2 regions of the Pseudomonas sp. P9_31 genome follow, and region 1 is predicted to be linked to the other one. Evidence: predicted binding sites of a transcription regulator. Region 1 holds the regulator's gene; the other holds the start of a gene.

What was found. Region 1 encodes FliA, which starts transcription of late flagellar genes. Its sites were predicted from a motif close to CTAAAGTTTNNNNNNNNNNNGCCGNTAA; they were not measured.
Region 2: QMK51_RS00695 (methyl-accepting chemotaxis protein) is a predicted target of FliA. The motif match lies at 2,074-2,101, and genes of this name have one in related genera.

What each region holds. Positions count from the first base shown of each region.
Region 1 covers NZ_CP125375.1:4,534,554-4,538,975, reverse strand. The annotation lists gene flhF (flagellar biosynthesis protein FlhF) at 1-939, shown strand, start outside; gene fleN (flagellar synthesis regulator FleN) at 1,056-1,886, shown strand; gene fliA (RNA polymerase sigma factor FliA) at 1,883-2,623, shown strand; gene QMK51_RS20360 (chemotaxis response regulator CheY) at 2,791-3,162, shown strand; gene QMK51_RS20355 (protein phosphatase CheZ) at 3,185-3,973, shown strand; gene QMK51_RS20350 (chemotaxis protein CheA) at 4,029-4,422, shown strand, end outside.
Region 2 covers NZ_CP125375.1:138,310-142,731, reverse strand. The annotation lists gene QMK51_RS00695 (methyl-accepting chemotaxis protein) at 78-1,958, opposite strand; rRNA gene rrf (5S ribosomal RNA) at 2,310-2,425, opposite strand; rRNA gene rrf (5S ribosomal RNA) at 2,533-2,648, opposite strand; rRNA gene QMK51_RS00680 (23S ribosomal RNA) at 2,792-4,422, opposite strand, start outside.

The DNA of each region.
Region 1 (4,422 bases):
CGTGCGTTCGATTCGATGCGTTTCGAACTCAATAGCCTGCGTGAACTGATGGAAGTGCAACTCGGTTCGCTGGCCTGGAATCAGCTGCAAGGCAGCCGTCCGGCCCAGGCCAACCTCTGGCGTCGCCTGCAACGCATCGGCCTGTCCGGCCCGTTGTCGCGGGATCTGCTGGCGCTGATTACCGACATTGAAGAACCACGCCAGGCCTGGCGCATGTTGCTCGCGCACCTGGCGAGGATGATCGCCACCCCGGAAGTCGAGCCACTGGAAGAAGGCGGTGTGATTGCCATGGTCGGCCCGGCCGGCATGGGCAAGACCACCACGCTGGCCAAGCTCGCGGCCCGTTACGTGCTCAAGTACGGCGCGCAGAACATCGCACTGGTGAGCATGGACAGCTATCGCATCGGTGCTCAGGAACAGCTCAAGACCCTTGGTCGCATCCTCAATGTGTCGGTCACCCACGTCGATCCGGGCCAATCCCTGGTGCAGGCGCTGGAACCCTTGCTGCGCAAACGCGTGGTGCTGATCGATACCGCCGGCCTTCAAGCCAGCGACCCGGCACTGCGCATGCAACTCGAAAGCCTGGCCGGACGGGGCATCAAATCAAAAAATTATCTCGTCCTGGCAACCACCAGCCAGAAACAGGTTCTAACCGCCGCTTATCACAGTTACAAACGCTGCGGCCTCGCCGGCTGCATCCTGACTAAACTGGATGAAACGGCAAGCCTGGGCGAGGTGTTGAGCCTGGCCATCAGCCATGAGTTGCCGGTGGCTTACCTGACCGATGGCCCGCGGATTCCGGATGATTTGCATCTGCCGCGTCGTCATCAGTTGGTCAGCCGCGCCGTTAGCGTGCAAATGCAGGAAGAACCCAGCGAAGAAGCCATGGCTGACATGTTCGCTGATATTTACCACAGCCCGACCAAGCGGGTTGGCTGAGGTATTAATGAACAGTTTTTGTACCTACATCGATGGTCTGCCATGCATTGTTCCAATGGTGAACGCGCAGCCAGTAATGTGGCCTCCGTCTAAGTAAGACAAGGTAAAGAAATAACATGGGCAGCATGCATCCCGTACAGGTGATCGCGGTGACCGGCGGCAAAGGTGGCGTCGGGAAGACTAACGTGTCAGTGAACTTGTCCCTGGCTCTAGCTGAGCTCGGCCGGCGCGTCATGCTGCTGGATGCCGATCTGGGGCTGGCGAACGTCGACGTCCTGTTGGGGCTGACACCCAAACGCACCCTGGCCGACGTGATCGAAGGCCGCTGTGAACTGCGCGACGTGCTGTTGCAGGGGCCTGGCGGTATCCGCATCGTCCCGGCCGCGTCCGGCACCCAGAGCATGGTTCATCTGAGCCCGGCCCAGCACGCCGGCCTGATCCAGGCCTTCAGCGACATCGGCGACAACCTCGACGTATTGGTGATCGACACCGCTGCGGGCATTGGTGACTCGGTGGTCAGCTTCGTGCGCGCAGCGCAAGAAGTCTTGCTGGTGGTGTGCGACGAACCGACCTCGATCACCGACGCCTACGCGCTGATCAAACTGCTTAACCGCGACTACGGCATGAATCGGTTCCGCGTCCTGGCCAACATGGCGCAGAGCCCGCAGGAAGGCCGCAACCTGTTCGCCAAGTTGACCAAGGTCACGGATCGTTTCCTCGACGTCGCGTTGCAATACGTCGGTGCGGTGCCTTACGACGAAAGCGTGCGCAAGGCCGTGCAGAAGCAGCGTGCCGTCTATGAAGCCTTTCCGCGTTCCAAGTGCGCCCTGGCGTTCAAGGCCATTGCGCAGAAGGTCGATACCTGGCCGCTGCCGGCCAACCCGCGTGGGCACCTGGAGTTTTTCGTCGAGCGCCTCGTGCAACAAACGGCAGGACCCGTGCTATGACAGCCAGCGGTTACAACCTTTACAAGAAGTCGGCGCGTGACGCGCAGTACGAACTGATCGAGCGTTACGCGCCACTGGTCAAACGCATTGCCTATCACTTGCTGGCCCGTTTGCCGGCCAGTGTCCAGGTTGAAGACCTGATCCAGGCCGGGATGATCGGCCTGCTTGAAGTATCGACCAAATACGACGCCAGCAAAGGCGCGAGTTTCGAGACGTACGCGGGCATACGAATCCGCGGCGCAATGCTTGATGAAGTGCGCAAGGGGGACTGGGCGCCACGTTCGGTTCACCGCAATACCCGCATGGTCAGCGACGCGATTCGCTCGATTGAAGCTAAAACCGGCCGTGATGCTAAAGATCACGAGGTTGCGGCCGAACTCCAATTGAGTCTCGACGATTATTACGGGATTTTGAACGACACCCTGGGCAGCCGGTTATTCAGTTTCGACGATCTGTTGCAGGACGGCGAACACGAAGGGCTGCATGAGGATGGCGCGAGTGCTCATCTCGAGCCGTCACGCGATCTGGAAGATGAACGCTTCCAGGCGGCGCTGGCGGACGCGATTGCCAATTTGCCGGAGCGTGAGCGACTGGTGTTGGCGCTGTACTACGACGAAGAGTTGAATCTCAAGGAAATCGGTGAGGTCCTGGGGGTCAGCGAATCGCGGGTCAGCCAGTTACACAGCCAGTGCGCGGCCCGTTTGCGGGGGCGTTTGGGGGAGTGGCGAGCGCGCTGAAGGCAGTGTGGGGACACTGCGAATGGAGCCTGTGTGGTGTTGAACTGCGCAGGTCTCGATCTGTTGTGCTCCAGACAGTCATTGAGTGCTTTGCCGGATTGATTGAAATGGCGTGTCCAGGTGCTGGGCGCGTTTAAGACTGCTTGGAGGTCGAATTGGACAAGAACATGAAAATCCTCATCGTTGATGACTTCTCAACGATGCGGCGGATCATAAAAAACCTGTTGCGTGACCTTGGGTTCACCAACACCGCCGAGGCCGATGACGGGCTGACCGGGTTGCCGATGCTGCAAAGCGGTAACTTCGATTTTCTGGTTACCGACTGGAACATGCCCGGTATGACCGGCATCGATCTGCTTCGTGCGGTGCGCGCCGATGAAAGGCTCAAGCACCTGCCGGTGCTGATGGTGACCGCTGAAGCCAAGCGCGAGCAGATCATCGAAGCGGCCCAGGCCGGTGTTAACGGCTATGTGGTCAAACCCTTCACGGCCCAGGCGTTGAAAGAAAAAATCGAGAAGATTTTCGAACGCATCGGTTGAGAAACTGCGCCACGGGGGAGCTATGGAGCATATCGAATCTTCACAGGGCGATTTTGAGTCGACCCTGAAAAAACACGCGGTCGAACTGGTCGAAAGCCTTGAAAAAGGCAGGTTCGGCGACGCTGTTCAACTGATCCATGAGCTCAACCAGACCCGTGACCGTGGCCTGTATCAGGAAGTGGGCAAGCTCACCCGCGAGCTGCATAGCGCGATCGTCAATTTCCAGATTGACCCGCACATGCCGCAAGCCGAGGAAGTGTCTCAGATCACGGATGCCACCGAGCGTCTGGGTTATGTGGTCAAGCTGACCGAGGCCGCGGCCAACCGCACCATGGATCTGGTGGAAAACGCCACGCCACTGATCAACAGCCTGAGCGACGAAGCTCAGGCGCTGAGCACGGATTGGGGGCGGTTCATGCGTCGCGAGGTCGGGGCTGAAGAGTTCCGCGAACTGGCCCGGCGGGTCGACGGTTTCCTGACACGCAGCAGCGAAGACAATCGCGTTGTGTCGAGCAACCTCAACGACATTCTGCTGGCTCAGGATTACCAGGACCTCACCGGTCAGGTGATCAAACGCGTGACCCAATTGGTCACCGAAGTTGAAAGCAACCTGCTCAAGCTCGTGCTCATGGCCAGTCACGTCGACCGCTTTGCGGGTATCGAACATGACCGTGAAGCGATGCTGGCTGAAAAAGATCCGCAAAAACATCTCTCTCAGGGTGAAGGTCCGCAGATTCATGCCGATAAAAGAGAAGACGTTGTGTCCGGTCAGGACGATGTGGACGATTTGCTATCCAGCCTGGGATTTTAGAATTTTAGAATTTTAGGTTTTTTAGGTTTTTAGACCTGTTAGGAGCACCCCCTTAATGAGCTTCGGCGCCGATGAAGAGATCCTTCAGGATTTCCTGGTTGAGGCCGGCGAGATTCTAGAGCAACTGTCCGAACAGCTGGTCGAGCTTGAAAGCCGACCGGATGATGCGGACTTGCTCAATGCAATTTTTCGCGGTTTTCACACTGTAAAAGGGGGCGCCGGCTTCCTCCAGCTCAACGAGCTGGTGGAGTGCTGTCACATCGCCGAGAACGTGTTCGACATCCTGCGCAAGGGTGAGCGTCGCGTCGACTCGGAATTGATGGACGTGGTTCTCGAAGCGCTGGACGCGGTGAACAGCATGTTCAGCGAAGTCCGCGAACGCAGCCCGATCACGGCTGCCACGCCTGAATTGCTGGCCGCTCTGGCCCGTCTGGCCGAGCCGCAAACCG
Region 2 (4,422 bases), 2.0 Mb from region 1:
TGTTGTGATCACTGAAAATCCCATGTGGGAGCGAGCCTGCTCGCGATTGAACGATAACGCTGTAGAACTGACCTCAATCAGATCTTGAAACTATCAACCAGTTGCTTCAACCGACTGGCCTGCTGAGACAGCGCATCGCAATCCTTCAATGTTTCATTGAGGTTAGCTACGCTCTGCTGGTTCAGCAGGTTGATCTGGTTGACGTCGACGTTGAGGGTTTCCACCACGGCAGTCTGCTCCTCGGTCGCCGCGGCCACCGACTGGTTCATCCCGTCGATTTCGCCGATGCGCTGGGTCACGCTGACCAGTCGCAGGCCGGCCTGGTTCGCCACTTCGACACTCTGCTCGCTGGACACCTGACTGGCGTTCATCGTAGTCACCGCTTCGCGAGAACCGATCTGCAGCGAGCTGATCATCTTGTGGATTTCTTCCGCCGACTCCTGGGTGCGATGAGCGAGGTTACGCACCTCGTCCGCCACCACCGCAAAACCTCGACCGGCCTCACCGGCACGGGCCGCCTCGATGGCCGCGTTGAGCGCCAGCAAGTTGGTCTGCTGGGAGATGCCTTTGATCACATCCAGAATGTGGCCGATGTTGTCGGTGCTCGCATTCAGCGTTTCGATCTGCGTGCAGGACAGGCTGATTTTCTGCGACAGCTCAGTCATGGCCAGGATGGTTTTCTCCACCACCTGACGACCGTCATCGGCCTGCTCACTCGCGCCGCTGGCATGTTGCGAAGCATCGGCGGCGTTGCGGGCGATTTCCTGAGTGGCGGCGCCCAACTGGTTGATCGCTGCGGCCACACTATTGGTGCGGGCGCTTTGTTCGTCGGAACCGATGATCGAGGCGTTGGACGACGCCATCACCCGTTGCGACAGGTCATGAACCTGGCGGGTCGCCGAGGACACCTCGGAAATCGACGCGTGAATCCGCTCCACGAACTGGTTAAAGGAACCGCCCAACTCGCCGAACTCATCTTTGCTTTCTACAACCAGACGACGGGTCAGGTCGCCCTCGCCCTGAGCGATGTCCTGCATCGCACGGCCCATCGTGGTCAGCGGACGCATCAGCACGTTGATCAGCAAGCTGAGCAGCACCGCAATGGCGGTCACGGCGATGAACATCGCGATCAGCGCCGAGGTGCGGAACTGGCGCAGTGGCGCGTAGGCCTTGGCCTTGTCGATCGACAGACCGACGTACCACTCGGCACCCGGCAAACCGCTCACTGGCGTGAATGAGAGGATGCGATCCTGCTTGTTCAATTCGACTTCCTGGTTGCCCTTTTCGATGCGGACGCTGGAACCCGGATAGATGTCTTTCAGGTTCTTCATCACCTGATCCTTGTCCGGGCTGACGATCACCTGACCGTCGGCGCTGACGAGGAACGCGTGACCGATGCCACCGAAATCCACCGAGTTGATGATCGTCACCAGGGTTTCCAGGCTCAGGTCACCGCCGACCACGCCCAGCAGTTCGCCATTCTTTTTCACCGGCATGGCGATGGTCACCACCAGCCCGCCGACTGCGGCCATATAAGGCGGAGTCAGCATGGTTTTGTCGGCGACTACGGCTTGTTTGTACCAGGGGCGCTGACGCGGATCATAGCCGTCCGGCATCTTCGCGTCAGGGCGCTGGGTGAACACACCATTGGCTTGCCCGACGTAGGTGAACTGGAAGTTCGAGGTGAGGGCGGGTTGATCGACCAGCCCCGGCAAATCGGCATTGGCGCCTTGATGAGCGACGTTCTGCGCGAGGTTTTCCAGAACCAGTATGCGACCGCTCATCCAGTTTTGTACGCTGCTGGCGGTCAGGTCGCCGGCTTGTTCAACGGAGGACTCGAGGTTTTGCCGAATGGTGTTTCGCTGCAGATAGTCGTTGTACAAAGTGAACAACGCAAAAGCCAGCACCACGACGCCTGAAGCGGCCAGCAGAATTTTATGGCTGAACTTGAGATTCATATCATGGGACTTCTTATGCAAAAGTGGGGACGCGTTCCGGGTTGCAACATTCCATGTAACAGCGCAGACGGCATACTGGAGCCGCTCTACTTTGGTGCACGCATGTCTCATCACTCTTTCGGCACGAACGAGAGAAAACTTAGGGATTTGTACGAAACCCGTCAGATACCCGCCGAACGGCGTGCTAGAGAGGACGGATTACTGGGCGTTGGTCTATATCTGGTGTTACTGGCTCGACGGAGTAGCGAGACACGCAGACTTGGGATCTGACCTGCTTCGGGCTTGAATTTCTATAAGCCCAGAAAGACAAAACCCCTGTCTGCATAAGCAGACAGGGGTTTCGGAATTCAATCTTGACGATGACCTACTCTCACATGGGGAAACCCCACACTACCATCGGCGATGCATCGTTTCACTGCTGAGTTCGGGATGGGATCAGGTGGTTCCAATGCTCTATGGTCGTCAAGAAATTCTGTGACCAGCCCGTTACAGCGGTAACGTGCCAGCAAAATCGGTGACTTCTACTAAAACAAAACCCCTACCTGCATACGCAGATAGGGGTTTCGGAATTTAATCTTGACGATGACCTACTCTCACATGGGGAAACCCCACACTACCATCGGCGATGCATCGTTTCACTGCTGAGTTCGGGATGGGATCAGGTGGTTCCAATGCTCTATGGTCGTCAAGAAATTCGGGTACCGAATCGTCTTTCGACGCTTCAGCAAATTGGGTATGCGATAGTTTGTGTGTTTCTCGAACTTTCGGTTCATTGCGTCTTCACACACCGCAATCTGGTGCTCTTTCGAGTCAGCAAATTGCTTGGGTGTTATATGGTCAAGCCTCACGGGCAATTAGTATTGGTTAGCTCAACGCCTCACAGCGCTTACACACCCAACCTATCAACGTCGTAGTCTTCGACGGCCCTTCAGGGGACTCAAGGTCCCAGTGAGATCTCATCTTGAGGCTAGTTTCCCGCTTAGATGCTTTCAGCGGTTATCTATTCCGAACATAGCTACCCGGCAATGCCACTGGCGTGACAACCGGAACACCAGAGGTTCGTCCACTCCGGTCCTCTCGTACTAGGAGCAGCCCCTCTCAAATCTCAAACGTCCACGGCAGATAGGGACCGAACTGTCTCACGACGTTCTAAACCCAGCTCGCGTACCACTTTAAATGGCGAACAGCCATACCCTTGGGACCGGCTTCAGCCCCAGGATGTGATGAGCCGACATCGAGGTGCCAAACACCGCCGTCGATATGAACTCTTGGGCGGTATCAGCCTGTTATCCCCGGAGTACCTTTTATCCGTTGAGCGATGGCCCTTCCATACAGAACCACCGGATCACTAAGACCTACTTTCGTACCTGCTCGACGTGTCTGTCTCGCAGTCAAGCGCGCTTTTGCCTTTATACTCTACGACCGATTTCCGACCGGTCTGAGCGCACCTTCGTACTCCTCCGTTACTCTTTAGGAGGAGACCGCCCCAGTCAAACTACCCACCATACACTGTCCTCGATCCGGATAACGGACCTGAGTTAGAACCTCAAAGTTGCCAGGGTGGTATTTCAAGGATGGCTCCACGCGAACTGGCGTCCACGCTTCAAAGCCTCCCACCTATCCTACACAAGCAAATTCAAAGTCCAGTGCAAAGCTATAGTAAAGGTTCACGGGGTCTTTCCGTCTAGCCGCGGATACACTGCATCTTCACAGCGATTTCAATTTCACTGAGTCTCGGGTGGAGACAGCGCCGCCATCGTTACGCCATTCGTGCAGGTCGGAACTTACCCGACAAGGAATTTCGCTACCTTAGGACCGTTATAGTTACGGCCGCCGTTTACCGGGGCTTCGATCAAGAGCTTCGCGTTAGCTAACCCCATCAATTAACCTTCCGGCACCGGGCAGGCGTCACACCCTATACGTCCACTTTCGTGTTTGCAGAGTGCTGTGTTTTTAATAAACAGTCGCAGCGGCCTGGTATCTTCGACCGGCGTGGGCTTACGGAGCAAGTCCTTCACCCTCACCGGCGCACCTTCTCCCGAAGTTACGGTGCCATTTTGCCTAGTTCCTTCACCCGAGTTCTCTCAAGCGCCTTGGTATTCTCTACCCAACCACCTGTGTCGGTTTGGGGTACGGTTCCTGGTTACCTGAAGCTTAGAAGCTTTTCTTGGAAGCATGGCATCAACCACTTCGTGTTCTAAAAGAACACTCGTCATCAGCTCTCGGCCTTGGAATCCCGGATTTACCTAAGATTCCAGCCTACCACCTTAAACTTGGACAACCAACGCCAAGCTGGCCTAGCCTTCTCCGTCCCTCCATCGCAATAACCAGAAGTACAGGAATATTAACCTGTTTTCCATCGACTACGCTTTTCAGCCTCGCCTTAGGGACCGACTAACCCTGCGTCGATTAACGTTGCGCAGGAAACCTTGGTCTTTCGGCGTGGGTGTTTTTCACACCCATT